Regions from separate parts of the Serratia sp. CoH_134_PS_4 genome, predicted to be linked through region 1. Evidence: predicted binding sites of a transcription regulator. Region 1 holds the regulator's gene; each other region holds the start of a gene.
What was found. Region 1 encodes PhoB, which activates phosphate uptake and scavenging genes when phosphate is short. Its sites were predicted from a motif close to CTGTCATAAAACTGNCNNAT; they were not measured.

Region 1 (10,122 bases):
GTTGGTTCAGGACCACGATTTGCTGTTCGGTTTCAGCCTGCGCGTTGGCGATCACCGTCGTATTCAGGCAGGAAAGCAATTCACGCGACTCATTTAAGGTCGCCACGGAATCGTGGTTACCTCCCAGCACCACTAATTGGCAGCCGGTATGTTGCAGCTCTACCACGAAGCGGTTGTACAGTTCGCGGGCATAGCTGGGTGGCGAACCGGTATCGAACAGGTCCCCGGCGACGATCAGTGCATCCACCTGATGTTGCTCGATTTGGTCTATCAGCCAGCGCAGAAAAGCCTGGTGCTCGGCGGCACGGCTTTTGGTGAAAAAGTACTGGCCAAGATGCCAGTCAGAGGTGTGGATCAGGCGCATGACACTCCCGGGGCGATAAGCTAATGGCGGTGATTATAAAGGGCACCGCGGCGGCTGTCGTGACGGAATCATTATGACAACTGAATGATTTTTCTTTGACGTTGGAAATAATCGCTATGCTTACTGCCTATAACAGGGTGTTCTTTTCATAAAAGTGTCATAAAACTGACGCATAATGGCGCCCGCAGATAGCTAACACATTGGCAGGATTGACGATGGCAAGACGCATATTGGTGGTGGAAGATGAAGCGCCGATCCGTGAGATGGTGTGCTTTGTGTTGGAACAGAATGGTTACCAACCGTTGGAAGCCGAGGATTATGACAGTGCCGTGACACGCCTGTCTGAACCGTTCCCTGATTTAGTGTTGCTCGACTGGATGTTACCCGGGGGATCCGGCATTCAGTTTATCAAGCATATGAAGCGTGAAGCGCTAACCCGCGATATTCCGGTGATGATGCTGACAGCGCGTGGTGAAGAAGAAGACCGGGTTCGTGGTCTGGAAGTCGGTGCGGATGATTACATCACCAAACCGTTCTCGCCGAAGGAACTGGTGGCACGTATCAAGGCGGTAATGCGCCGTATTTCACCCATGGCAGTGGAAGAAGTGATTGAAATGCAAGGGCTGAGCCTGGACCCTTCCTCACACCGCGTGATGGCTAACGAGCAAGCGCTGGATATGGGGCCGACCGAGTTCAAGCTGTTGCACTTCTTTATGACCCACCCTGAGCGAGTTTATAGCCGCGAACAGTTGCTTAATCACGTCTGGGGCACTAACGTTTATGTGGAAGACCGCACCGTTGACGTGCATATCCGCCGACTCCGTAAGGCGTTAGAGACCACTGGTCATGACAAAATGGTTCAAACCGTTCGGGGCACAGGCTACCGATTCTCAACGCGCTACTGATCGCGCCGCGCTGGAGAATATGCCGTGTTAGAACGTCTATCCTGGAAGAGGCTGGCCCTGGAGCTGGCCCTTTTCTGCCTACCTGCCTTATTACTGGGGCTGATTTTCGGTTATCTGCCCTGGTTGCTGCTTGCCTCCGTGCTGGCTGCGCTGGTGTGGAACTTCTACAACCAACTTAAACTTTCTCACTGGCTGTGGGTTGACCGCAGCATGACACCGCCACCCGGGCGCTGGAGCTGGGAACCGCTGTTTTACGGCTTATACCAGATGCAACAGCGAAACCGTCGCCGACGTCGTGAGCTGGCGTTATTGATCAAACGTTTCCGCAGCGGCGCAGAGTCACTGCCTGATGCGGTGGTGATGACGACCGTTGAAGGTAACATCTTCTGGTGTAACGGGTTGGCGCAGCATCTGCTGGGTTTCCGTTGGCCTGAAGATAACGGCCAACACATCCTGAACCTGCTGCGTTATCCGGAATTCAGCCACTATCTGCAACAGCAGGAGTTCTCTCGACCGTTAACGCTGCAGTTGAACAATGAGCATTACGTTGAGTTTCGCGTGATGCCGTATTCAGAAGGGCAACTGTTGATGGTTGCGCGTGACGTTACACAAATGCGTCAGCTTGAAGGCGCCCGGCGCAACTTCTTTGCCAACGTCAGTCATGAGTTGCGTACTCCGCTGACGGTATTGCAGGGCTACCTGGAAATGATGAGCGACGAAGAGCTGGATGGTTCACTGCGGGGCAAGGCGTTGGGCACCATGCAGGAACAGACTCGCCGCATGGATGGTCTGGTCAAGCAGCTGCTGACACTGTCGCGTATTGAAGCCGCGCCAAATGTAGAAATGAACGAGCGGGTCGATATTCCGTTGATGCTGCGAGTGCTGCAACGCGAAGCGCAGTCATTGAGCGGCGGGAACCATGAGATTACTTTCCGGGTGAACGAACAGCTTAAGGTTTTTGGCAACGACGACCAGTTGCGCAGTGCGGTATCCAACCTGGTGTATAACGCTGTGAATCACACGCCAAAGGGCACCAATATTGAGGTGAGCTGGCAACAAACGCCAAGCGGCGCGCAGTTCCAGGTCAGTGATAACGGGCCGGGCATCGCTGCAGAGCATATTCCACGTCTGACCGAACGTTTTTACCGCGTTGATAAGGCGCGTTCACGCCAGACTGGCGGCAGTGGGTTGGGGTTGGCGATCGTTAAGCATGCATTAAGTCATCATGACGCACGTCTGGAGATCCTCAGCGAACAGGGCATGGGTACCCGATTCATTTTTACCTTGCCTAACCGGTTGATTGTTCCCGCAGCTTTATCAGAGAATGCGGTGAAAAATTAACGCGCGAGAGGCTCAATGATCCGAATTACCCGAGGGCTACTGCTTTGCCTGGTGCTGTTGGCGAGTCGTGGCGCGCTGGCGCAGCCGGACGGCATGCTGTCCGGTAATTTGTCGAGCGTCGGTTCCGATACGCTGGCAAATCTCATGGCGCTGTGGGCGCAAGATTTCAGTCAGCATTATCCCAACGTTAATTTGCAGATCCAGGCCGCGGGGTCCTCTACTGCCCCCACCGCATTGGCGGCAGGGGCGGCGCAGCTTGGGCCGATGAGCCGACCGATGAAAGCGGCAGAGGTTTCGGCGTTCGAACACCGCTACGGTTATGCGCCGTTGGCGGTACCGGTCGCTGTCGATGCGCTGGTCGTGTTGGTCCATCAGGACAACCCTCTGCGTGGGCTTAACCTGCAGCAGCTTGACCGAATTTTTTCCGCCACTCTGCGCTGTGGTGAAAGCCAACCGTTGACGCGCTGGGGGGAACTGGGGCTGACCGGTGATTGGCAGCAGCGAGCCTTGCAACGTTTTGGGCGTAATTCTGCCTCCGGTACTTACGGCTATTTCAAGCTGCGTGCGCTGTGCGGCGGCGACTTTATGCCGCGCGTCAATGAATTGCCCGGTTCTGCCTCGGTGGTGCAGGCCGTTGCCGGTTCACTCAATAGCATTGGTTACGCCAGCATCGGTTTTCGTGCCAGTGGTGTGCGGCTACTGCCGTTGGCTGAGTCTGGTGAAAACTATATCACTCCCAATGATGCCAATGTACGCAATGGCAGCTACCCGCTGTCGCGCTACCTGTATATCTACATCAATAAAGCGCCCAACCAGCCGTTGGAGCCGCTGACCGCAGCCTTCCTCGATCGCGTATTGTCCGATACCGGGCAAGACCTGGTTAATCACGACGGTTATCTGCCGCTGCCCCCCGATACCCTGCATAAAACCCGATTGGCATTGGGCTTGAAATAAGCGCTCCAGAAACACGCATCCTGATTTGGCGCTGCGCGGGCGGCGGCGAAGCGCCGCGTTTTGCAGCGGCTTGCACGCATGTTAAAGGTTGGCAGACAGCCGCAGTGGAATAAGCTGCAAAAACGCCATGAGCCTCTTTTGGCGGCTTTGATAAAGGCTGAAACCCGTTCATACCGCGCGGAAACTGAGTGTTTATTGGCGTTTTCGCGCGGACATTGGCTATAGGTTTCACGTTTTGTGAGATGGTTGCTCAAAAATGATACAAATCATGTATTGTATATTTATTGATAACCACTATGATCGACTGGTGCTTAAAGATTATCTGGTCGATAGCTCTGCTTTTTGTCATGCGTCTTGCCTTTCAACGCTATAAACGTTTAACTTAGGCCTCGTTGTCGGACTAAACCTCCATTTATAACTCTTAAAACTCTGCCCATCATCATGAGTGGTCACTTTCGAATAAGGACAAAACGCCGGAAAAAATGCGTTTTCTGCTCTTATTGGTCTCGCGATGAAATGGCAAGCCGGCAACCGGGTGGGGCATAACGCCACCACGATATCGGGCACTTTTTTTCATTTGAACAGGCAACACGACATCGTATGAGTCATCGTTTAACGTCAAAAGATATTATTGCATTGGGTTTTATGACCTTTGCCTTATTCGTCGGTGCTGGGAATATCATTTTCCCGCCGATGGTCGGTTTACAGTCCGGTGAACACGTCTGGACCGCAGCTATCGGCTTCCTGATTACCGCTGTCGGCCTACCGGTAATGACCGTGATTGCCTTGGCTCGTGTGGGTGGCGGCATTGACGCCCTGAGCACGCCAATTGGCCGTCGCGCGGGTTTGCTGCTGGCAACGGTCTGCTATCTGGCCGTCGGCCCACTGTTTGCTACGCCGCGCACCGCGACCGTTTCCTTCGAAGTGGGTATTGCCCCCCTGACCGGTGATGGCGCCATGCCGTTGTTTATTTATAGCCTGGTGTATTTCGCCCTGGTGATCGGCATTTCCCTGTATCCGGGCCGTCTGCTCGATACCGTGGGACACGTGTTGGCACCGCTGAAAATTGTTGCGCTGGGTGCACTCGGCATTGCCGCGCTGGCCTGGCCTGCGGGTACGCCAATTCCGGCGACTGAGGTTTATCAGAACGTTCCGTTCTCTACCGGTTTCGTTAACGGCTATCTGACCATGGATACGCTGGGTGCGCTGGTGTTCGGTATCGTTATCGTTAATGCCGCGCGTTCCCGTGGTGTTAAAGATGCCGGTCTGCTGACGCGTTATACCATTCTGGCCGGTTTGATCGCCGGTGTCGGCCTGACGCTGGTTTACTTGAGCCTGTTCAAACTGGGTTCCGGTAGCGGCGTGCTGGTTCCTGATGCCACCAACGGTGCGGTGATTCTGCATGCTTACGTGCAAAACACCTTCGGTGGGTTGGGCAGTTTCTTCCTGGCGGCCTTGATTTTCATCGCCTGTATGGTAACGGCCGTGGGCCTGACCTGCGCCTGTGCCGAGTTCTTCGCCCAGTACCTGCCGTTCTCCTATAAGACGCTGGTGTTTATCCTGGGGCTGTTCTCGATGTTGGTTTCAAACCTGGGCCTGAGCCATCTGATTCAGATCTCTATCCCGGTGCTGACCGCGATTTACCCGCCGTGTATCGTCCTGGTGGTGCTGAGCTTCACCCTGCGTTGGTGGCACAGCGCGCCGCGTATCATCGCGCCGGTGATGTTAGTCAGCCTGTTGTTTGGTATCCTTGACGCAGTGAAAGCGTCCACCTTCCAGTCTTTACTGCCGAATTGGACGAATCACCTGCCACTGGCGGATCAGGGGTTGGCATGGTTGCCGCCGTCTCTGTTGATACTGGTGCTGGTCGCCATTTATGACCGGGTTTGTACGCGCACTGAAGTGACCGCGCACTCCTAATCTCCCGGCTAAATTTTGGGCCACGGACTTGTCCGTGGCTTTTTTACGTTTAAAAAACACGGGTTATTTTCATGCAACAACAGTCACCTGCCGTCCCTGCGGCCAATAAGCTAAAACGCGGTCTCAGTACGCGTCACATTCGCTTTATGGCTCTGGGTTCGGCTATCGGTACCGGTCTGTTCTATGGTTCGGCAGACGCCATTAAAATGGCAGGCCCGAGCGTTTTGCTGGCCTACCTGATTGGCGGTATCGTCGCCTTTATTATCATGCGCGCGCTGGGCGAGATGTCGGTCAACAACCCGCAGGCCAGTTCGTTTTCACGCTATGCGCAGGACTACCTTGGCCCTATGGCGGGGTATATCACGGGCTGGACCTACTGTTTCGAAATCCTGATTGTCGCCATTGCCGATGTGACCGCTTTCGGTATCTATATGGGCATTTGGTTCCCTGAGGTGCCGCATTGGATTTGGGTGCTTAGCGTGGTGCTGGTGATCGGCGCCATCAACCTGATGAGCGTGAAGGTCTTCGGTGAACTGGAGTTTTGGTTCTCGTTCTTTAAAGTGGCCACCATCATCATCATGATTGCTGCCGGTATCGGCATCATTATCTGGGGGATAGGCAACGGTGGGCAACCGACCGGGATCCATAACCTGTGGTCCAACGGCGGTTTCTTCAGCAACGGCTTTATGGGGATGATCCTCTCGCTGCAACTGGTGATGTTCGCCTACGGCGGTATCGAAATCATCGGCATTACCGCGGGCGAAGCCAAAGACCCGAAAACCTCGATTCCCAAGGCCATCAACTCGGTTCCGTGGCGTATCCTGGTGTTCTATGTCGGTACGTTGTTTGTCATCATGTCGATCTACCCGTGGAATCAGGTGGGCACTAACGGCAGTCCGTTTGTACTGACTTTCCAACACATGGGTATTACCGTGGCGGCGGGTATTCTTAACTTTGTGGTGATCACCGCGTCGTTGTCTGCAATTAACAGCGATGTGTTTGGTGTAGGCCGCATGTTGCACGGCATGGCCGAACAGGGCCACGCGCCGAAGATGTTCAGCAAGGTCTCTAAACGCGGCATTCCGTGGGTCACGGTTGTGGTGATGATGTTTGCGTTGCTGCTGGCGGTGTATCTGAACTACATCATGCCGGAAAATGTGTTCCTGGTGATCGCCTCACTGGCAACCTTCGCTACCGTTTGGGTGTGGATCATGATCTTGTTCTCTCAGATTGCTTTCCGCCGTAGCCTGAGTAAAGAACAGGTGAAGAACCTGGCCTTCCCGCTACGAGGCGGCGTGTTCACTTCCGTGGTGGCGATCATTTTCCTGGTGTTTATCATCGGTCTGATAGGTTACTTCCCAACGACCCGCGTGTCCCTGTATGCCGGTCTGGTATGGGTGGTGGTGCTGCTGGCGGGCTATTACTTCAAGGTTAATCGCCAGAAGAAATTGACGTTGCTGGCGCAACAGCAGGATTGAACATAAAGACACCGGCCTGGCGCCGAATGCTGGTCACTTAAGGTGTTTTTTTAGCGGGCTCAGCGTTTTTCGGTCGATAAACGAGCAGCGTACCCTGACGCTCATACGCCTCGACCGAGCAAGGGACCGTAAGGCGCGGTCCCTTGCAACCCGCGCCTTTGCCCACTCAGACGGTTGGCTGCGCCAATGGCTCTCACTTCATCACGCCGCATCACGGCCGGCTACGACAGGCGTCCCTGCCTGTCTCGCCTGAAACCGCCGTCCATGGCGGTTTCGCCTATGCGTTGTTCTTGCGTTCGACGTCTTCAAGGGCGTCCAACAGAATGCTCATCTCATCATTTCCACTGTCTTTCATCTCGCAACGTCACACTGAAGACATAGGGGCCGCGCCCTCGGCCCTTCCAATTGCCGTTCATTGTGGCTACAGAGAAAGATAAGATATTTACGGCAATTCTGGCTGCACTGAACCTACAGAGACCGAATAAAAAATGCCAATCGGGCTTAGCCGATCGGCATTAGGCCTGGCGCCGGTGTTTTTTTATCGCTTATCTTCCGGTTCGTCGTCACCAGAGGCGCGGGCTTCAATGCGCAGGCTGCTGTCATTCAATCGTTCTTCCTGCTCATCGCCTGCGGTGCGTGCCAGTATCTCGCGGATATCCTGCATTTTGTTGCTCAGGGTACTCAGTGCGGGTTGCAAAGTGCGGCTCAGACGGCTTTCGTCCAGTGAGGCGCTGTGCAGGCAGCCGACAAACATCAGAGCAGCCAGTAGGGTAAACAGTCGGTGGCGTAATTTTTTCTGCAATCCTCTTTTCCTTCAGCGGGCGATAATCAGCGCATTAACGCTGTTTTTATGCCGAAAGAAAAGAGGTCTGAGACATCCGTTGCCCATAGGTTGATAGTCATTACCGGCAGAAACAGTTACGTCAGTCTGCGTCAGGAAATCTCTGTTGCCTGCCGCATTTGGCTGAGCATGCTGCGCATGTCGTTGCCGGTTGGCATCTGATGCACCCGCAGATCGAATTCGTTAATCACCGCCAGAATATGGTCAAAAATATCAGATTGAATACTTTCGTATTCCGCCCAGACCGTGGTGTTGGTGAAGGCGTAAATCTCCAGCGGCAATCCCTCCGGCTGCGGGGCTAGCTGGCGCACCATGAGCGTCATATTTTGATGGATACCTGGGTGAGCGCGCAGGTATGCCACCAGATAAGCACGTAATGTGCCCAGATTGGTCAGACGGCGGCCGTTGAGTGGAGAACTGAGATCTACGGCAATCTGCTGATTATGCTGGCTCAGCTCCTGCGTTTTATCGTTCAGATAACGCTGCAGCAGCGGATTGCGGTTCAGCCGCTGTTGCTCTTCGTCCGACAAGAAATGTACGCTGGTGGTATCGATATTGATGCTGCGCTTAATGCGGCGTCCGCCGGACTCCGACATTGAACGCCAGTTTTTAAAGGAGTCGGAAATCAGGGCATAAGTCGGAATCGTCGTGACGGTGTTGTCCCAATTGCGTACTTTTACCGTGGTCAGACCGATGTCGGTGACCGCGCCATCAGCGCCGTATTTCGGCATTTCCAGCCAGTCGCCGATGGTCAGCATATCGTTGGCGGAAAGCTGAATACCGGCCACCAGACCGAGAATGGGGTCTTTAAACACCAACATCAGCACTGCGGTCATCGCCCCCAGGCCGCTGAGCAGCAGCAATGGCGATTTGCCCATCAATAGCGAAACAATCATGATGCCAATCAAAATGGCGGCGACCAGCTTTAGCCCCTGAAAAATACCGCGCAACGGTAACTGGTTTGAGATCGGGCTTTGGCGCAGCATTGCCAACAGCGTATCCAGGAGGGAAAACAGCGACAACAGAGCGAAGCCCATGATCCAGACTTGTGCGGCGGTGACGATAATCGCCTGTGTCTGGCTGCCTGCGTGCAGCCACAGTACCGCCTGCACATTAATGATCACCCCTTGTAGTAGCAGAGCCACGCGCTGGAAGAGTTTGTATTGGGTAAGCGCTTGCTGCCATACCCGTTGCGATTGTTGACCACGACGTTGGATCGCCGCCAATACGACGCGATGCAACACCAGGTGGATCACCACCGAGATCAGCACGATCAATCCCAGCACCATGAGCAGAGACATCACCCCACTGAATTCCAGCCCAAACTTCTCCAGCCAAAGGGTTATCTGTTGTTGCATTACGGCTCCTTAAAAAATGCGCAAGAAATATCCAATACACTCAAAAGACGTTAGCCTAATGGCTGCGGGCCATAATGTGCGCCTGTTTACCCTTTTTTACATAGGGTCGCCGCTGACTGACTGACGCTCTCCACCCCCCGGCTCCTCCCCGAGTTTGCAGGCCAGAGAGGAGGGGGACTTGCACTCAACGTGGCATTGTTCGTGGCATTGAATAACGTCGTCGATTTCGTTTTGTACAGCAGGAGAACAGTATGCTTAATGCCTGGCATCAACCGGTCCCGCCCTTTGTGGTAAAAAAGGGACAACGCCTGGATATCACGCTCTGGTTACAAGGGGATGATCTGCCCGAACGCGTGTTTTTACGTGCCGAGCCGGACAATGAAGAATGGCTGTTGATCATGAAAGTGCAGCGCGTTGATGGCATGTCTCGCTATCAGGCCAGTCTGACGCTAAATGAAGGAGAACCGACCCGCCGTTACTGCTTCAAGTTGGTTTGGAACGATCGCCAGCAATGGTTTGGGCCACAAGGGGGGCTGGTTACGCCACCTGCGCAATTGGCGCAGGTGGCGGTCGATGTGCCTGATAGCAGCCCGGACTGGGTGGCGGATCAGGTCTTTTATCAAATTTTCCCCGACCGTTTTGCCAGTAGCGGTGGTGAGCACGGCATTCAAAACGGGAGCTATCGGCATCATGCAGCGGGTTGTGAGGTTGTGCGCCATGACTGGGAACATCCGTTGGAGGACCGTCATGCCGCGTCCACCTTCTATGGTGGCGATTTGGATGGTATCAGCCAAAAGCTGCCTTATCTGCAGGCGTTGGGCGTAACGGCACTGTACCTGAACCCGATTTTCACCGCACCGAGTGTGCATAAATACGATACCGAAGATTATTATCAGGTCGATCCCTATTTCGGTGGTAATGCCGCGTTGCAACGTTTGCGAGTGAGCACTCACAAGGTAGG
Region 2 (10,122 bases), on a different contig from region 1:
AGACGTTTTCCGGGTAAAAGGTAGACACGGCGCTGGAGGCGTTACCGTCGAAAGGGGCAAACAGCGGGATGCCACACTGTGAGGCCACCATGCCGGCAATGGTATAACCGGTGCCTGGCAACTGTTGGGTGTTGCTGAAGTCGATGCTGTTTTCACGATGTTGGTTCAGTTCGTCAGCGAGGCCGGGGAAAAGTTGCTGATCGAAGTAGGTTCTTTCCAGACTCTCTGCATAGATATACACCAGGTTCGGCGCTTTGCCCTGTACGCTTCTTTTGGGGGCTTTGTAATAGGTATCAAAATCGCTGGTGTCCCCGCTGATCTGGCTTCTGACCAGTAGGGAGATATCCTGAAAGGCGGGAGTAGTGCCGACGGAAAACAAGGCCAGCAATACGGCGATCACACTGTATACCACACTGCTGCTTTTCGCTTTGCGTCGCACCAGGCTCCAGGTGAGTACGGCGAAGATCAGCGCCAGTACCGCCAACAGGCCGATAAACGGCAGCAGGTATTTGCCGACGCCGGCACCTTTCAGGCTGCTGGTGAGGGTGTAAATTACCGCGTCGGTGATGCCGTCACCGGTAAAGTAGTTGCTGGCGATCAGGACAACGTTGAGGATCAGATAGCTGCCCAGCAGCGTCAGCAGAGTGGCAAGCCACCAGCGGTTGGCAGCGCCCCGGGTCCGGTAGATTAAAATTGAGGCGATAAAAAGTGCAAACGAGATTAATGCTGAAACCATCCACCGTACCCTGTCTGATTAAAAAGAAAAACTTTAGTGCTCTGGTCAACGCCGCTGACCGCTGCCGCCGCGAGAAAGAGGAGGGTATAGCGCATTGAAACCGTCAGAGCAATGCGTGTTTGCATCGCTCTGCTGGCTCAGAGTGTGATTGGCGATTTTTGTGACAATAGTGTGACACTAATCACGCCAGCGAAAAGGGAAGGGCATCATAGAGAAGGGCGCAGTTCATAGGCTGCGCCCGATAACGGCTTAATGCAGTTCCACCGCGTATTGTTCCACGGGGGTGATTTTCTTGATCAACTTGTTGTCGAACAGGAATTGTTCGTAGGCTTGATAGCGCGCTTTATCCAGCTTGGCCGGATCGCGGGCAAACAGCGGCAAGCTGGCTTGCCATGCCTGTTTGTTCAGCGCGGTATTCAGTTCCGGATGGGCTTTGGCGAATGCTAGCCAGCTTTCCTGCGGATGGGCGTGCAGGTAGTCGCCGCCTTTTTTTAGTGCCGCGAGGAATTTTTTGATTTTCGGCTCAGTGATGGTGTCGCGATTGGCGACGATGATCAGTTCGTCGTAGGCGGGGACGCCGTAGTCTTCCACGTTAAACACCACCGGGTCTTTCCCCTGTAACTTCAATTCCAGCGCTTCAATATTGCGGTACCCGCCGATCACCGCATCGACCTGGCCTGCCAGCAGGGCGCTGGTCAGTTGGAAGTTAACGTTAATCAGTTTGGTGTCATTGGGGTTGAGATGCTCATGTTCGAGCATGGTTGCCAGCGTGGCCTGTTCAATGCCGCTGACCGAATAACCGATTTTTTTGCCCTTAAGCCCTGCCGGGGTGGTGATGCGCTTATCCAGCGTAATAACGGTATTGAGTGGCGAATTAATCAGGGTTCCTATGCGCACCAGCGGCAAGCCCTGGTCAGCGAAGAAGTGCAACTGCGGTTGATAGGTGATGGCAAGATCGGCCTGTTTTGCCGCCACCAGACGTGGCGGTAGCGCCGGGTCGGAAGGTGGCACTATCTTGACGTCGAGGCCCTCGGCCTTGAAGGCACCGATCTGATCGGCCACCATTATCGGCGCGTGATCGGGGTTGATATACCAATCGAGCACCAGCGTCAGTTTTTCAGCGGCGGTTGCTTGCCCGGCCAGCGTAGCGCTGAGCAGCAGCCCGCAGAGGGTCTTTTTAATCATGGTTGGTTCCTTATTATCAGTTATTTTCCGGTACCCAATCGATCAGGCGCAGCAGCAGCGCGTCCACGGTCACCCAGAGCAAGACGGTCATCAGCACCAGAATAAACAGCGCGGCAAAACAGACGTCAGTCTGCATGCGCGCATTAGCGTTAAGCATTACGTACCCCAAACCTTCCGCCGAGCCGACCCATTCGCCGATGATGGCCCCTATCGGGGCGACGGCGGCGGCCATGCGCAGCCCGGAACCGAAGGCCGGCAGCGCCGCCATCAGCCGAACGTGCCGCAGTTGGGCCCAGGGTGAGGCGCGCAGGGTACGTGCCAGATCGAGATAGTCGTTATTGACCCGCCGCAGTCCATCAAAGAAGGCGGAGGTTACAGGGAAGAAAATCACCAGTACCGCCATCACCACTTTGGCGCTCATGCCAAAACCAAACCACAGCACCAACAACGGGGCCAACGCAAACACCGGGATCGCCTGGCTGGTCAGCACCAAGGGCATCAACCAGCGTTGCAGGCGGGGGGAAAAAATCATGCACAGTGCTAACACGGCCCCCAGCAATACCCCTGCCAGCAGGCCGCAGGCGATTTCTGACGCCGTAATCAACGTGTGATAAGCGAGATAAGCCCGGTCATTCCAAAGTGCCTGCGCGACCGCAGAAGGTGAGGGCAACAAAAAGGCGGGAATATCACCCAACGTTATCCCTCCCCACAGCAGTAGCAGGCCGGCAAATACCGTCAGGCTGCGGCGCATCCGCGACAGGCGGCTTTCACTCAGCGGCTTCATTCGGCGGCCCTCACCAGTTGTAGCAGTAGCTCGCTTTGGCTTTTCAGCAGTTGAGGGTCGTCCGGTGCCCGTGGCGGCAAGCCTTCAATGACATGGCTGTCGTCAATGCCGGCGGGATAGCGTGACAGGACCAGCAAGCGGTGACTAAGGCGGCAGGCTTCCATCGGATCGTGGGTGATCAGTAACACGGTATGCTGCGCAAGCAGATCGGCGGCAAGCTGCTGGATTTTGGCGCGGGTAATGGTGTCCAGCGCCGAGAAAGGTTCATCCATCAAGACGATCGGTTGGCGTTCATACAGCGTGCGGGCGATGGCTGCACGTTGGCGCATGCCACCGGACAGTGCCGCAGGCAAGGCGCTGCCATAACCGCTCAGGCCCACGCGTTCCAGTAAATGTTCTGCCCAGGCGCGGTCGACTTTTTCACCCCGCAGCCGTGCACCGAGGCTAATGTTCTGATCAATGGTCAGCCACGGATAGAGCAGATCCTTTTGCCCCATGTAGGCGATGCGTCCTACGATCGGTAAGCCATCGCTGCCGGTGACCGTGCCGGACGTGGGTTTCGCCAACCCGGCAATGATCTTCAGCAAGCTGGTTTTACCCGCACCGCTGGCGCCGAGCAACGCCACAACATTGCCGCCTGCAATATCGAAATTTAGCCGGTCGAAAATCACCTGCTGACCAAAACGCAGGGTCAAATCCCGGACCTGAATTCCTGGTCTGGTCCCCTCATTCGGGGCCTTGCCGATGCTCATTGGGCATTCAACCCCATTTGCCAGAAGGCAGATTCCAGCCGGGTGGCGGTGGTGAAAATGGTCGACAGTTCGGCCAGGCGGCTTTCAGCCCCACGTTGGTGGCCCACGTTTTCCAGCAGGTCGAGTGCGGCCTGCACCCCAGATAAATAGGCGGGGTCACCATAGTTACGGATCCATGAGGCATAAGGGTTGCCTTCCATCACGGTGGCGGGATCGTTAAGCAGCCGCAGACCTATTTCGGCATAGCCGGCGACGCAGGGCATCAGAGCGGCCAGCAGATCGAGTGCATCACCGGCGTGGCCGATATCGAGCACATAGCGGGTGTAGTTAAGGGTTTCCGCGGCCTCTGGTTCGGCGGCAATGTCGGGTTCGCTCAGCCCCCAGTCTGCGCAATAGGCCAGATGCAAAGGCAGTTCGGCGACAATGGCATTGAGTGAGGCGGTGGCTGCACGCATCTCCGGCAGAGTACGCAGTTTGCTGACCAGCAGCGCATAGGCGCGGGCAAAGTGAATCAGGAACAGGTAATCCTGTGTCAAATAGCGACGGAATGCCGGCTCAGGTAGGGTGCCTGCGGCCAGTTGCTGAATAAAAGGGTGTTCGACGTAGTCCTGCCAGTGGCGACCAGCCTGCTGGCGCAGCCGTCCGTAAAGACCATTTTCAAATTGAGGGGTAAACATGGGACCTCCAAAAGTGTGTGGAGATCCGGGCGCGCTGAGGTATGAACAGGCAATGACTGATGGTGTTATTGCCGACCCGTCCCTTCGCTGGCATGACCCAGATCAGGTTCAAAGGGTTCGGCTTGCGCCATCTCAGCCCGTAACAGGACACCCCTCGGAGGAGCTTGTTATACGATATTTACTTTTTGATTACAACGGGCGGGCGGTTGCGTTGGGCAACGATGAGGGCATTTTTCGGCAGCCAAAAACGGTTCGTTTAGTGCGGTCGCACACAATTTTTCTGGCCTGAGGAGGGGCATTTTTGTCACTGTAACTCGGTCATAATTGAATCTAAGGGCTACTCCTATGAAGAAAATTGGATTTCTCTCGTTTGGTCACTGGACGCCGTCGTCACAGTCGGGTACCCGGTCTGCTGCGGATGCGTTATTGCAATCCATCGATCTGGCCGTCGCGGCAGAAGAGCTGGGGGCGGACGGAGCTTACTTCCGCGTGCATCACTTTGCCCGTCAGCTTGCTTCGCCGTTCCCGCTGCTGGCTGCCATTGGGGCAAAAACGCAGCGTATTGAGATCGGCACCGGCGTGATCGACATGCGCTATGAAAACCCGCTTTATATGGTCGAAGACGCGGGTGCTGCTGATTTGATCTCCGGTGGACGGTTGCAACTTGGGATCAGCCGCGGCTCACCTGAGCAGGTCATTGAAGGCTGGCGTTACTTTGGCTACACGCCTGCAGAAGGCGAGACTGAAGCCGACATGGCGCGTCGCCATACCGACGTGTTCCTCGATGCGCTGCGTGGTGAAGGCTTTGCCGAACCGAATCCGCAGCCGATGTTCCCCAACCCGCCCGGTCTGCTGCGTGTTGAGCCTTTCTCCGCGGGTTTGCGGGATCGGATCTGGTGGGGGGCCAGCTCGAACGCCACGGCAGTCTGGGCGGCGAAACTGGGAATGAACCTGCAAAGCTCAACGTTAAAAAATGACGAGACCGGCGAGCCGTTCCACGTGCAGCAGGCCAAGCAGATCCGTGAGTACCGTGCGGCCTGGAAGGCGGCAGGGCACCAGCGTGAGCCGCGCGTGTCGGTCAGCCGCAGTATTTTTGCGCTGATGAACCAGCAGGATCGCAGCTACTTCGGCAACAGCGGCCAGGATAGCGATCAGGTGGGGTATATCGATCAGCAGACGCGGGCCGTATTCGGCCGCAGTTATGCCGCTGAACCGGAGTTGTTGATCAAACAATTGGCGCAGGACGAAGCGATAGCCGAAGCGGACACCTTGCTGTTGACCGTGCCGAACCAGTTGGGCGTCGATTATAACGCCCATGTGATTGAATCCATCTTGACCCATGTCGCTCCGGCGTTGGGGTGGCGCTAAACGCCAGAACGCTTCTCAGCGAGAGAAGCGTTGTTGACTTATTTTGTCTTATTTGTATTTTAAGGACATGCATACATTCCTGATTATCGTCCCTGAAGGGGGCATGTTGTTTGAGTCGGCGGGCATCGCCGATATTTTGATGCAAGCCAACCGCTTGAGGCCTGATGACGCGCCGCTCTACCAGATGGCGATAGTCACCACCCAGTCTCACCGGGTGGTGCATGGTTCCTCCGGCTTGAATCTGTTGGCCGATCACCGCCTGGCGGATCTCGAACCTGAGGAGGAACGCGATACCATCATCGTGACCGGCAAAGGGGCGACAGCGGAAGAAAGTGCCTATGTGGTCGATTGGTTGCGTCGCGCAGCCCCTAAAGCGCGACGTGTGGCGTCAGTTTGCGGCGGGGCCATGCTGCTGGCCGAGGCCGGTTTGCTGGATGGGCGCCGGGCAACCACGCATTGGCGACTGCTGGAAACGTTGCAGGCTCGTTTCCCCAAAGTGAAAGTCGAAAATGGGCCGATCTACGTGCAAGATGGCGCTGTCTGGACCTCCGGCGGGGTCAGTTCCGGGTTCGATCTCACCCTGGCATTGGTGGAGGATGATTACGGATTCGTGCAGGCCCGTGAAGTGGCGCAAGATCTGGTGATGTTCCTGCGCCGGCCCGGGGGGCAGGCACAGTTCAGCCGTTATCCATTGAATCAGGCTAAAACGCCCGGTCCGATTCGTGATCTCCAGTCCTGGATCCTGGAAAACCTGTCCAGCGATCTTGGTGTCGAGAAACTGGCAGAACGGGTCGCCATGAGCCCGCGAAACTTTACCCGCGTGTTCACGCGTGAAACCGGCATTTCACCCGCTAAATTTGTTGAAGAAGGGCGCCTGTATCTGGCTCGGCAACGGTTGGAGCAGAGTGCTGAAGGTATTGAGCAAATCGCCATGAACTGTGGGTTTGGCAATGGCCTCAATCTGCGGCGCGTTTTTGAACGGCATTTGCACCTCACACCGACCGAGTACCGCGAACGTTTTCATTCACGCATTTTGGCGTAAATTGATCTATAAACGTCATTTACGACAATGTCTCTCCGGCTTAGATTTACAGCAAAGCCAATAACGAAGGAGTAGAACATGGTCAAAGTAGGCATTAATGGATTCGGCAGAATCGGCAGGAATGTTTTGCGTGCTGCGTTAGGTCGCAGTGACTTTGAGGTTGTGGCGATCAACGATTTGACCGACAGCAAAACCTTGGCGCATTTGCTGAAATACGACTCGCTGTCGGGTACCTTGGCAGCCAGTGTCGAAGCCGGTGAAAACCAACTGCTGCTCGATGGTCGGCCAATTCATGTTTTCTCCGAAAGAGATCCGGGCGCAATCCCATGGAAAAGCGTGGGCGTTGATGTCGTCATCGAAGCGACGGGGTTCTTTACGGACAAAGCCAAGGCCGAAGTGCACATCACGAAGGGTGGGGCCAAGCGAGTGATTATCTCGGCGCCAGGCAAGGACGACGATATAACCATAGTGATGGGCGTTAATCAGGACCTGTACGATCCGGCCAAGCACCGCGTAGTCAGTAACGGCAGTTGCACCACCAACGGTTTGGCCCCTGCGGCGCAGGTGCTGCATCAGGCCTTCGGGATTGAATACGGCCTGATGAATACCACACACGCTTATACCAATAGCCAGGCATTGCATGACCAACCGGAAAAAGACTTGCGTGGCGCTCGCGCCGCAGCAGAGTCGATTGTGCCTTACTCCAGCGGGGCGGCCAAAGCGCTCGGCAAGGTGATCCCTGAACTCGATGGCCGTCTGACCGGTTATTCGCTGCGGGTGCCGGTGCCGGTGGTGTCTATCGTTGACTTAACGGTGACGTTGAAACGCGACGTGACGGCTGAAGAGATCAACGCCGCGTTCCGTCAGGCTTCGCAGTCGGGCCCTCTCAAAGATATTTTGGGCTACAGCGATGAGCCTTTGGTATCGAGCGATTATAAAGGCGATCCGCGCTCATCGATTATCGATGGGCTGTCAACGTTGGTTATCGGTGGCAATCTGGTCAAGGTTTTGGCTTGGTACGACAATGAATGGGGCTTCTCCAACCGTTTGGTTGATCTGGCGGTGTTGATGGAAAAACGCGGCTTGTAGGCTCTAAAAGTAAGGGCGCTGCATGCTGCGCCCTTGAGCATACTCAACGGGTTAAATCGGGTCGAACATGTTCGACCCGATTTAACCCTTAAACAGATTTGTTAGCAGTATCAACTACAGCTGCGCGATCTGCATTAAATCTTGTTTGGCCCCTGGAGCCACCGCCAGCACCGGCCCACCCCGGAGCAAATGTTCCCCTTCGGTATTAAACGGATGCGTCCAGCCGCCGGCTTCGTTGACCAGGCAATATCCCGCCAGACAATCCCAGGCATGCATATAAGGTTCGTAGTAACCCACCAGACGCCCTGCTGCAACCCAAGCCAGCATCATGGCACCCGAACCATTGCGGAAGAAATTGCCACCGGCCGCGGTGATCCCGGCGGCGATCTCACCGACGCGTTCAGGCGTCACATAGCTGTTGGCACCAAAACCGGTGACGTGGTTTTGCATCGTGCGTTTTGGGTCTACGCGCAGCGGTTTGCCATTGAGAGTGGCCCCCGCGCCGCGCGCCGCGATAAAACATTCTTGCTGGCAGGGTGCGACGATCACGCCGATCACCGGTTCGCCGTGGTGAATCACGGCAATAGACACACACCAGTTTGGCATACCGTTAACAAAAGGGCTGGTGCCATCGATGGGATCCACCACCCAGGTGTAACCCGACTCACCGGGCTGCAGGCCAAACTCCTCCCCCAAAAAACCGTCCTGCGGAAACTGGCTGGCGATCTGTTCACGGATCAACAGTTCAACTTCGCGGTCAGCAATGGAGACCACGTCCTGGGCATCGCGTTTGGTTTCAATCACCAGGCTCTCGCGGCGGTTAAAATAGTCCAGCGCTTTACTGCCTGCGGCGCGTGCCGCCTGTTCGGCCAACAGCAGGCGCTGGGAAATGGGCTCATTCATGTTTGATCCTTAACGTTGTGAGGCTCACTGGGCAATCAGTGCCAGCCCCTGAGATTTGAAATCAATGGCCACGCGTGTGGCGGGTGCCAACTGGCGTTCCATCTGAACGTCGACAATAAATAGCGCACCGAGATCGGTCTTCACTTCATATTCAATATGGTCCCCAAGCCAGGTACTGTGGGTTATCTCCCCGCTCAATGCACCATCCTGCTCCGGCTGCAGGGTAATAAACTGCGGGCGCACCGACAGTTGCGCGGTGCCGGGACGTGCTTTGGCACCCGGTACCCGATACTGGCGACTGCCGAGGGTGATCAGTGCCTGACCATCTTCGACGCGCTCAATGTCACAGGGCAGGATATTGGCCTCGCCCATAAAGTCGGCGATAAACACGGAAGCTGGTGAATGATAAAGCTCCTGAGGCGCACCCTGTTGGGCAATATGCCCTTCTTTCATGACGATAATCTTATCGGAGACCGCTAATGCCTCTTCTTGATCGTGGGTGACGTACACCGCAGTGAAACCAAGGCGCTGCTGCAAATCACGAATTTCAGTGCGGACACGGCGGCGCAAACGTTCGTCAAGGTTGGATAATGGCTCGTCGAGCAGCAACACCTGCGGTTCCAATACCAGCGCACGCGCTACGGCAATACGCTGCTGCTGTCCGCCAGAGAGTTCGGCGGGGAGACGTTGGCCCATCTTTTCCAGACCGACCAGTGTGAGCCCTTCGCGTGCCCGGTCCTGCGCTTCTTTACGCGGCAGACCGCTGGCAAGCAGGCCATACATCACGTTGTCCAACGCGTTCATATGTGGGAACAACGCATAGGATTGGAACACCATTGCGACGTCGCGTTCGTTGGCGGGCAGGTGCGTGACGTCCTTGCCGCCGATCAGAATACGGCCAGAGGTTGGATGCTCGAGGCCTGCCAACAGGCGCAGGGTAGTGGTTTTGCCACAGCCAGACGGACCGAGCAGTGTGACCAGCGTGCCAGGTTCGACGGTGAGTGACAGGCCGGGTACGGCGGTGAAATCGGCAAATTGTTTGGTGACGTTTTCAAACACCACCGAGCCGGAACGAATGGCAGTCATACGGCATTCTCCTGATGTAGAGCCGGTGGAGGCGTCACCGGCGGTGTGGCAATACGGATTGCGCGACGCAGGCGGCGTTCGCCGACCAGTAACTGGAAGGTGAGGATCACCGCCAGCATCACAACGATAAGCACCGAGGAGTAGGCGATAGCCACGCCGTATTCCCCATTTTCGACCAACCCAACGATGTAGGACGTGGCCATGTTGTACTGGGCGCTAACCAGGAAGATCACCGCGCTGATGGAGGTAATGGCACGCACGAAGGCATAGACCAGAGCCGCGCTGATCGCCGGTTTCAACAGCGGTAAAATCACTTTGCGCAGGGTGCGGAAACTGCTGGCGCGCAGCGTCAGTGAGGCTTCATCCAGGCTACGATCCAGCTGGCTCATGGCGGCAATGCCACCGCGCACACCCACCGGCATGTTGCGGAACACAAAACAGGCGACCAGAATCAGGGCGGTGCCGGTGATCTCCAGGGGGGGCAGGTTGTAAGCCATAAT
Region 3 (10,122 bases), on a different contig from region 1:
TACTTGAAGCTGCTGCTGTGTTGGCTGCGTAGACTCACCCCCGCTCACTTGGTTGGCCAAGCTCCCGGGGATTCACCTACTGGCCGCCTTGCCGCAGCTCCAATGACTTTGGGAATACCGTTCAAAGTGGGGAAGTGTGTGTCAACCGCAGCAGTGATAAACAAAGAGTTGCTGGCAGAGCAGGTATTACGCGATACCTTCGGCTACCAGCAATTCCGACCGGGTCAACAAACGATTATCAATACGGCGATCGCTGGGCAGGATTGCCTGGTTGTTATGCCGACCGGTGGCGGTAAATCGTTGTGCTATCAAATCCCGGCGCTGGTGATGGACGGCCTGACATTAGTGGTTTCCCCATTGATCTCATTGATGAAAGATCAGGTTGATCAACTGCTGGCCTATGGCGTCTCTGCCGCTTGCTATAACTCGACTCAGACACGCGAGCAACAGCTTGAAGTGATGGCGGGTTGCCGCAATGGCCAGATCAAAATGCTGTATATCGCCCCTGAAAGATTGATGATGGACAGTTTCCTCGATCAGCTCGGGGGCTATCCACCGGCCCTGTTGGCGGTGGATGAAGCGCATTGTATTTCTCAGTGGGGTCACGATTTCCGTCCAGAATACCGCGCGCTGGGGCTGCTGAAGCAACGCTTCCCAGATATGCCGGTGATTGCCCTGACCGCGACCGCAGATGAGTCGACGCGTGGCGATATCGTGCGTCTGTTGGCGCTGCAGGATCCGCTCGTCCAGGTCAGCAGCTTTGACAGACCGAATATTCGTTACACGCTGGTGGAGAAGTTCAAACCGCTCGATCAGCTGTGGCGCTTTGTGCAGGACCAACGGGGTAAGAGCGGTATTATTTACTGCAACAGCCGCGCCAAGGTTGAAGACACCACCGCGCGCCTGCAAAGCCGTGGCCTAAGCGTGGGAGCCTACCACGCAGGGCTGGATAATGAGCGCCGCGCACAGGTGCAGGAAGCCTTCCAACGTGACGATTTGCAGGTGGTGGTGGCTACCGTTGCCTTCGGCATGGGCATCAACAAACCCAACGTGCGTTTCGTGGTTCACTTTGATATTCCACGCAATATCGAATCTTATTACCAGGAAACCGGTCGCGCCGGTCGCGACGGCCTGCCGGCTGAAGCCATTTTGTTGTATGACCCGGCGGACATGGCCTGGCTGCGTCGCTGTCTGGAAGAAAAACCGGCCGGGCAGCAGCTGGATATTGAACGACATAAGCTCAATGCCATGGGCGCGTTTGCTGAAGCGCAAACCTGTCGCCGATTGGTGTTACTCAACTATTTTGGTGAAGGTAAACACCAGAACTGCGGCAACTGCGATATCTGCCTGGATCCGCCCAAGCGCTATGACGGACTGGAAGATGCCCGCAAGGCGTTGTCCTGCGTGTATCGTGTCGGCCAGCGTTTCGGGCTGGGCTATATTGTCGAAGTGTTGCGCGGCTCCAATAACCAGCGTATCCGTGAATACGGGCATGAAAAGTTGCCGGTATACGGCATTGGTCGCGATCAAACCACCGAGCATTGGACGAGCGTACTGCGTCAGTTGATCCACCTGGGTTTTATCACTCAGAACATCGCTATGCATTCGGCGCTGCAACTGACCGAGGCCGCACGCCCGGTACTGCGTGGTGAGCTGGAGCTGCAACTGGCGGTACCGCGCATCCAGAGCCTGAAGGTCCGCAGTAGCGCTAACCAAAAATCCTACGGTGGTAATTACGATCGCAAATTGTTCGCTAAACTGCGCAAGCTGCGTAAGTCGATTGCCGACGAAGAAAATATCCCCCCTTACGTGGTATTCAACGATGCTACGCTGCTGGAAATGGCGGAACAGATGCCAATTAAGGCCGGTGACCTGTTGAGTGTTAACGGTGTCGGTCAGCGCAAGCTGGAGCGTTTTGGCGCCCCGTTTATGGCGATGATCCGCGATCACCTCGATAATGACGAAGATTAAGGGCAATAAATCATGTTGATGCTATTTCTAACCGTGGCTCTGGTGCACCTGATTGCGCTGATGAGCCCGGGCCCAGACTTCTTTTTTGTGTCGCAAACCGCCGCCAGCCGTTCGCGCCGTGAGGCGATGATGGGCGTGGTGGGCATTTCGCTCGGCATCGTGGTGTGGGCGGGGGTGGCGCTGATGGGCCTGCACTTGATCCTGCAAAAAATGGCCTGGCTGCATCAGATTATTATGGTCGGCGGTGGGATTTACCTGTGCTGGATGGGCTGGCAGCTGCTGCGTTCCGCTCGCGCCCAAAACGCGCAATCTGCGCTGGCACCGGAAGTGAAAGTCGCCTTGCCCAAGCCGGGACGCAGCTTTATTCGTGGTTTCCTGACTAACCTGTCTAATCCGAAGGCGGTTATCTATTTCGGCAGCGTGTTTTCACTGTTTGTGGGTGACGATGTGGGGGCCGGTGCGCGCTGGGGCCTGTTTTTGTTGATCATCGCTGAGACGTTTGTTTGGTTCAGCCTGGTTGCGGTGGTGTTTGCGCTGCCAGCGATGCGCCGCGGCTATCAGCGGCTGGCTAAGTGGATCGACGGGCTGGCGGGCGTATTGTTCACCGGCTTCGGCTTGCACCTGATTTTTACCCGCTAGGCTATTTTACTTGCCAGGTTGGGCCCGAGCAGTGCTCAGGAGCCTCACGTACTCCGTGTAGGCTCCGGGTCTTATGCGCTGATCCTCTCCAACCTGTTTGCGATAATTAGGCGTAGAATGCGCTATCAGGCTTTTCTTGCCGTGGCGAGCAACCCGGCCACCAGAATAAACAGCGAACCGAAGATGCGGTTCAGCAGCTGCATTTGGCGCGGCGTTTTTAGCCAACCTGCAATGCGGGTTGCCAGCGTGGCGTAGCCAATCATCACGATGATATCCACTACCACGGTGGTGACACCCAGCACCAGGTACTGTTCGGCCTGCGGCTGGTTGGGCAAAATAAACTGTGGGAACAGCGCGGCCAGAAACACGATGCTTTTTGGGTTGGTCAGATTTACCAGCACCGCACGGCGGAACAGGCGGCGGCGCGGCATCGTACCCGCCAGCGTATGCAGGTCCAGGGCACCGGCGGCGCGCCACTGCTGAATACCGAGCCACACGAGATAAGCAGCACCCAGCCATTTCAGCAATTCAAACGCCATCAGCGATTGTGACACCAACGCGCCCAGGCCAATGCCGACCAGAACGATATGCAAACTCAGCCCAACCTGCAGGCCGGCGATCGATGCTGCCGCGCCACGATAACCGTGGCTGATGCCGGTGCTCATGGTGTTGATCGCCCCTGAACCGGGTGACAGGCTGAGGATAAGGGTTGTTAGCAGATAGGTTAACCACCAGTCTAAGGTCATCGCAGTGCTCCCTGAAAGCGCCAATTTGTGCCAAAATGGTTCGGTTTTTGTAAGAATTGAATCACAATACGCTAGTATTATTTCTTGTGCCAGAAGTCACATTTTTGCCGCTGGCGGCTCAGGGAAAAGCTCTTGATGACGTCGTTTACTCTCAGCACTGATGACTGGTTAACGCGTGAAACGCAGTTCGCTGCCTTCGCCACCGGACCGCTGCTGGATTTTTGGCGGCTGCGTGAAGAAGGCGAGTTCAGCGGGGTTGGCGGTGTGCCAATCCGTTTCGTACGTTTCCGCTCTGCACGTCACCAGCGGGTGGTGGTGATCAGCCCCGGCCGCATCGAAAGTTACGTTAAATATCCTGAGGTTGCTTACGATCTGTTTCATTGCGGCTATGACGTAATGATTCTGGATCACCGCGGGCAAGGCCGTTCAGGCCGTTTGCTGGCAGATACGCACCGGGGTCATGTGATAAACTTTGCCGATTACGTTGACGATTTCGCGCAATTCTATCAGCAAGAAGTGGCACCAGGTGGCTACCGGCAACGTTTTGCGTTGGCCCATTCGATGGGGGGAGCGATCCTGGCGCAGTTTCTGGTACGCCAGCCTCAGAGCTTTGACGCAGCTGCGTTTTGTGCGCCCATGTTCGGTATTTATTTGCCAATGCCCGACTGGATGGCAAACCGTATCCTGAATTGGGCGGAGAAATACCCCGTAGTACGCGACTACTATGCAATAGGCACTGGCCAGTGGCGGCCACTGCCCTATGTCGTCAATGTATTGACCCACAGCCGGGAACGCTATCGGCGCTGTTTGCGTTATTACGCCGATTATCCCGAGTTACAAGTGGGCGGGCCGACTTACCATTGGGTAAGGGAAAGCCTGCAGGCTGGGCGAGAGATTATTGCTCAAGCGGCTAAAATAACCACGCCGCTATTATTATTACAGGCCGGGGAAGAACGGGTGGTCGACAACCGTTCCCACCAGGCTTTTTGTCAGGCATTGTCAGACGCGGGTCATCCCTGTGAAGGGGGTAAACCGCAGGTTATCGAAGGCGCACGGCATGAGATCCTGTTTGAGCGGGACGCGATGCGCGCCGAAGCATTGAGCGCAATCCTGCGTTTCTTTGCTCAACACTTAGGTGGTGCACCTACCGCCGACCACTCCATCAGAGGTTAGAACATACCGCTATGTATCACGTCGTTGCTTCCGATTTAGATGGCACGCTGCTATCACCTGACCATACGCTGTCACCTTACGCCAAAGAGACCTTGAAGCTGCTGACCCAGCGTGGCGTGCATTTTGTTTTTGCTACCGGCCGCCACCATATCGACGTTGCGCAGATCCGCGATAGCCTCGATATCAATGCCTTTATGATCACCTCTAACGGCGCTCGAGTGCACAATACCGACGGCGAGCTGATTTTCAGCCATAATCTGGCCGAAGACATTGCCCGTGATCTCTACGGCATGCTGCATGACGATGCGGACATCACCACCAACGTCTACCGTAACGACGACTGGTACATCAACCGCGAAAGCCCGGAGCAGGAGGAATTCTTCCGCGAGTCGATCTTCACCTACCAGCTGTTCGAGCCAGGCCTGCTGGAAACCGACGGTGTGTGCAAGGTGTACTTCACCTGTGACGATCACGAAAAACTGCTGCCGCTGGAAGATGCCATCAATGCGCGTTGGGGCGATCGGGTTAACGTCAGTTTCTCGTTTCCAACCTGTCTGGAAGTGATGGCGGGCGGTGTGTCAAAAGGGCATGCGCTGGAAGAAGTGGCCAAGATCATCGGCTATACGCTGAAAGAGTGCATTGCCTTTGGCGACGGTATGAATGATCTGGAAATGCTGTCGATGGCCGGTAAAGGCTGCATCATGCGCGACGCGCACCAGCGTCTGAAAGACAAGCTGCCTGAGCTGGAAGTGATTGGCTCCAACGTCGACGACGCGGTACCGCACTATCTGCGTAAGATGTTCCTGGCCTGATAACCCTTCGTTTAGCATTGTTGGCTACGCGCACTTACCCCAGTCACTGACTTGAGTAAGCTCCCGGGGATGCGTTTACTTGTCAGCCTCGCCGGGACGCGAAATCCATTGGGTTGTGACTTATCATGGGGCGCCTTGCGGCGCCCTGATGGTTACTTGTGCTGGCCCTGCTTTTGCAGGAATTGCACGCCCTTGTCAGGGAAGTCGGTGAATACGCCGTCAACGCCTGCTTGGTTGTAAATCACGTCATACAGTTGGTTCACGTCGGTGACGTAGTTCGGTAGCGCATCTGCACGGATGGTGAATGGGTGCACCGCCAGTTTATTGGCATGGGCTTCCTTCACCATGTCGGTCAATACCACCTTGCCGGGCTTGGATTTCTCCGCTACCACCAGCATGTGGTAGTCCGGTCCGATACCGTCGGCGTACTGAGCAATTTGCTTCATCGCGCCTGGTTTGAACATCCAGTCATAGTCGTATTCCACCCACTTGCCATCGGCCTTTTGCTCATAGGTTTCCTGCCACTTGTTATAGGCAATCAGTTGGATCAGTTTCAGATCCATACCCATCTTCGGTTCAAGCTCGGTTTTAATTCGCTTCAGTTCGTTGGCGTCGAAGCATTGCAGATAGACGTTATCGCCTTTGCCGGTATAACCATACTGCTTCAGGACTGACAGCACCTTGCTGGAGATGTCTTTGCCTTCCTGCTTGTGGAACCAGGGTGCTTTGATTTCCGGGTAGATACCGATGTTTTTACCGGTTGAATGGTTCAGGCCCTGAACAAACTCGATCTCTTCCTGGAAGGTATGAACACGGAAGTCGGATTTGCCCATCGGGAAACGGCCTGGGTATCCCTGTACCTTCTTGCCGTTTTCTATCTCAAAGCCTTCGGTAAACTTCAGCGATTTAATTTCCGGTAACGTGAAGTCGATGGCGTAATAGCGACCATCTTTGCGCGCACGGTCTGGGAAACGTTCTGCCACATCGGTGACGCGATCGAGATAGTGGTCATGCAACACCACCAACTCGTTGTCTTTGGTCATCACCAGATCCTGCTCGAGGAAGTCTGCCCCCTGCGCATAGGCCATGGCCTTCGCGGGCAGCGTGTGTTCCGGCAGATAACCGCTGGCGCCACGGTGGGCAATGACTACCTTGTCGGCGGCGTGCGCCGCGCTGACCATTGAGGTCGCCAGGATGATCCCTGTCAGCAGGGCTTTGACTTGAGTCCGCATGTTGTTGTTCTCCGTGTTGTAGGGGCAGAGGGGAGTAAAAAGGCCGCAATGCGGCCTGAGTTTGATGACAAAGTGGTTTTTGAACCCGAGATGCCCGGGCTTAGCGCGCCGAGGGGCGCTCCGGCGGACAAGCCGCTACGACCCCATCGGCACCCTTTCCCTAATAACAGGCTTTGTCAGCAGTGTAAGGCCGCAATGCGGCCTTTAAATAATGCGACAGTGATATGAAACTTAACCGCGTTTATTGGCAGCGATTTCTGCGTGGTGCTTTTTCTCGCTCATCATGGTCAGCAACAACAGGACTACCGCACCGATGCTGCCGCCAATCATCACCATGAAGCCGCCGTCCCAACCGAAGTAGTCAACGGTATAGCCGACGATGGCGCTGGCTGCGACGGAACCCCCCAGGTAACCGAACAGACCGGTGAAGCCCGCAGCGGTACCGGCTGCTTTCTTCGGCGCCAGCTCCAATGCGTGCAGACCGATCAACATCACCGGGCCATAAATCAGGAAGCCGATGGTGATCATACAGGCCATATCGATGCCAGGATTACCGACCGGGTTCAGCCAGTAAACCACGGTGGCGATGGTCACCAGGGTCATAAAGAACACGCCCGTTGCACCGCGGTTACCTTTGAACACCTTGTCCGACATCCAGCCGCACAGCAGGGTGCCCGGAATACCGGCATATTCGTACAGGAAGTAAGCCCAGGAAGACTTGTCCAGCGCAAAATGCTTCACTTCTTTCAGGTAGGTCGGTGACCAGTCCAGGATGCCGTAACGCAACAGGTAGACGAACACGTTGGCCACGGCGATGTACCACAACAGCTTGTTCGGCAGAATGTATTGCATGAAGATTTGCTTGGCAGTCAGCTCTTCTTCCGCTTTATCGCTGTAATCGTCCGGGTAATCGTTTTTGTATTCTTCGATCGGTGGCAGGCCACAAGATTGTGGGGTGTCACGCATTAGGGCAAAGGCGATCAGGGCGACCAGGATGGCACCGAAGGCCGGCATATACAGCGCAGCATGCCAGTCGTTGAACCATGCCATACCGAGCAGGAACAGCAGTGGCGGCAGACCACCACCTACGTTGTGGGCACAGTTCCAGACCGAAACAATACCGCCGCGTTCTTTCTGCGACCACCAGTGCACCATGGTTCGGCCACACGGCGGCCAGCCCATTCCCTGGAACCAACCGCACAGGAACAGCAGCACGAACATGACAGCGATGCTAGACGTTGCCCAAGGCACGAAGCCCATGAACAACATCACTGCTGCGGCCAAAATCAAGCCGGCGGGCAGGAATACGCGAGGGTTGGAGCGGTCAGACACCGACCCCATGATGAATTTGGAAAAACCGTAGGCGATAGAAATACCGGACAGCGCGAAACCGAGGTCACCGCGGCTGAAACCTTGGTCAATCAAATAAGGCATGGCCAGGGTGAAGTTCTTGCGCACCAGGTAATAGGCGGCATAACCGAAGAAAATCCCCATAAAAATTTGCCAGCGCAATTTACGGTACAGCGGGTCGACTTTGTCGACCGGCACACGGGAAATGTGTGCTGCCGGCTTAAAAATACTCAACATGAGCGCCTCCGATGGCTTTATCTAGTTATCACATCAATATGATCTTGTACGTTCATTTGATGATTGAGCGGATATCGAATGTGGTGTTTTTATGTTCCATAACGAGCGCCATCCTAGTCAAATCAGCCTGGTGTCGCTGTGATGAATGGCGCAATTGTTACACTTTTATGAAGCACCGGCGAATTTTGAGCGATTCGTTAACGTTATGAAATAGAAAAACACCCAAAAATCGTGATTATGATCACATTCATGGTTTTTTGTGGACATTATGTTTTCGTTTCAGGTTCGTTATTGTTCCTTATCAAACAAAGACCCCAGTGACTGTGGCTCAATAGACGCATAACCACGGATCATGAGGGAGTGTCATGAGCAGCCATTCACCGGCTAACGAAACGGATGTGATCATCATCGGCGGTGGCGCGACCGGCGCGGGCATTGCGCGTGACTGTGCGCGCCGTGGACTGCGTTGCATACTGCTTGAGCGCCACGACATCGCGACTGGCGCGACGGGCCGCAACCATGGCCTGCTGCACAGTGGTGCGCGTTATGCGGTGACCGACGGCGAGTCGGCACGCGAGTGTATAGAAGAAAACCGTATCCTCAAACGCATTGCACATCACTGCATTGAGCGTACCGATGGGCTGTTTATTACGTTGCCGCAGGATTCGTTGGCCTACCAACAAGAGTTTATTGCCGCCTGTCACAGTGCCGGCATCAACGCCGAAGCGATTGACCCACAGTTGGCACTGCGCCTGGAGCCCGCGGCGAATCCAACATTGATAGGTGCGGTGCGCGTACCCGATGGCACTGTTGATCCGTTCCGACTAACCGCCGCGAATATGCTCGATGCCCGTGAGCACGGGGCGCAAATTCTGACCTATCATCAGGTGGTTGGTTTGATTCGTGTGGGCGATCGCGTGACAGGCGTGCGCGTTTTCGACCATAAATCTGCGCGCCGCTACGATATTCATGCCGAAATGGTGGTTAACGCCGCCGGCATTTGGGGCCAGCAGATTGCGGAATATGCCGATTTGCGTATTCGTATGTTCCCGGCGAAAGGTGCTTTGCTGATCCTCGGGCATCGCATCAATAACATGGTGATCAACCGTTGCCGCAAGCCCGCAGATGCCGACATTCTGGTTCCGGGTGACACCATTTCGTTGATTGGCACAACGTCCACCCACATTGACTATGACCAGATTGACAACATGCAGGTGACACCACAAGAAGTGGACATCCTGATACGTGAAGGCGCGTTATTGGCACCGGAGCTGGCGCAGACCCGTATTCTGCGAGCTTATGCCGGCGTGCGTCCACTGGTGGCCAGTGATGATGATCCGAGTGGCCGTAACGTCAGCCGTGGCATTGTGCTGCTAGATCATGCCAGCCGTGACGGGTTGGAAGGGTTTATCACCATCACCGGCGGCAAACTGATGACCTACCGGCTGATGGCACAGTGGGCCACCGATAAAGTATGCGAAAAGCTCGGGTTAACTAGCCCCTGCACCACTGCGCAAGAGGCCCTACCGGGTTCCCGCCAGTCGGCGGAAGAAACCGTACGCAGCGTGGTTTCTCTCCCCGCCAGCATTCGCGGTTCGGCGGTTTATCGTCACGGTGACCGTGCCAGTCGGGTACCGGCTGGCGATCGGCTGGATAACAGCCTGGTGTGCGAATGTGAAGCCGTTACCGCTGGCGAGGTGCGTTATGCGGTGAACACGCTCACCGTCAATAATCTGGTCGATCTGCGCCGTCGTACCCGCGTTGGTATGGGCACCTGCCAAGGTGAGCTTTGCGCCTGTCGTGCCGCTGGGCTACTCACGCGTTTTAACGTCACCACCCCGCAGCAGTCTATCGATCAGTTATCACATTTCCTCAATGAGCGTTGGAAAGGGGTACGACCTATCGCTTGGGGGGATGCGCTACGTGAAAGCGAATTTACCAGTTGGGTTTACCAAGGATTGT

Region 2: opgB (phosphatidylglycerol--membrane-oligosaccharide glycerophosphotransferase) is a predicted target of PhoB. The motif match lies at 895-914, and genes of this name have one in related genera.
Region 3: glpT (glycerol-3-phosphate transporter) is a predicted target of PhoB. The motif match lies at 8,315-8,334, and genes of this name have one in related genera.

Annotation. Positions count from the first base shown of each region.
Region 1 covers NZ_JBXWKI010000004.1:247,082-257,203, reverse strand. Annotated here, with positions in the region: gene sbcD (exonuclease subunit SbcD) at 1-364, opposite strand, end outside; gene phoB (phosphate response regulator transcription factor PhoB) at 580-1,269, shown strand; gene phoR (phosphate regulon sensor histidine kinase PhoR) at 1,294-2,610, shown strand; gene AC2FCQ_RS09525 (PstS family phosphate ABC transporter substrate-binding protein) at 2,626-3,564, shown strand; gene brnQ (branched-chain amino acid transport system II carrier protein) at 4,165-5,484, shown strand; gene proY (proline-specific permease ProY) at 5,556-6,962, shown strand; gene AC2FCQ_RS09510 (hypothetical protein) at 7,501-7,764, opposite strand; gene AC2FCQ_RS09505 (mechanosensitive ion channel family protein) at 7,896-9,161, opposite strand; gene malZ (maltodextrin glucosidase) at 9,413-10,122, shown strand, end outside.
Region 2 covers NZ_JBXWKI010000013.1:3,298-13,419, reverse strand. Annotated here, with positions in the region: gene opgB (phosphatidylglycerol--membrane-oligosaccharide glycerophosphotransferase) at 1-736, opposite strand, end outside; gene AC2FCQ_RS18895 (ABC transporter substrate-binding protein) at 986-1,921, opposite strand; gene AC2FCQ_RS18890 (ABC transporter permease) at 1,938-2,705, opposite strand; gene AC2FCQ_RS18885 (ABC transporter ATP-binding protein) at 2,702-3,457, opposite strand; gene tenA (thiaminase II) at 3,454-4,134, opposite strand; TPP riboswitch at 4,197-4,299, opposite strand; gene AC2FCQ_RS18875 (LLM class flavin-dependent oxidoreductase) at 4,480-5,502, shown strand; gene AC2FCQ_RS18870 (GlxA family transcriptional regulator) at 5,570-6,544, shown strand; gene gap (type I glyceraldehyde-3-phosphate dehydrogenase) at 6,623-7,633, shown strand; gene AC2FCQ_RS18860 (inositol monophosphatase family protein) at 7,748-8,536, opposite strand; gene AC2FCQ_RS18855 (ABC transporter ATP-binding protein) at 8,561-9,622, opposite strand; gene AC2FCQ_RS18850 (ABC transporter permease) at 9,619-10,122, opposite strand, start outside.
Region 3 covers NZ_JBXWKI010000007.1:62,549-72,670, reverse strand. Annotated here, with positions in the region: gene recQ (ATP-dependent DNA helicase RecQ) at 139-1,971, shown strand; gene rhtC (threonine export protein RhtC) at 1,984-2,610, shown strand; gene rhtB (homoserine/homoserine lactone efflux protein) at 2,736-3,356, opposite strand; gene pldB (lysophospholipase L2) at 3,492-4,529, shown strand; gene yigL (sugar/pyridoxal phosphate phosphatase YigL) at 4,541-5,341, shown strand; gene glpQ (glycerophosphodiester phosphodiesterase) at 5,494-6,573, opposite strand; gene glpT (glycerol-3-phosphate transporter) at 6,805-8,160, opposite strand; gene glpA (anaerobic glycerol-3-phosphate dehydrogenase subunit A) at 8,526-10,122, shown strand, end outside.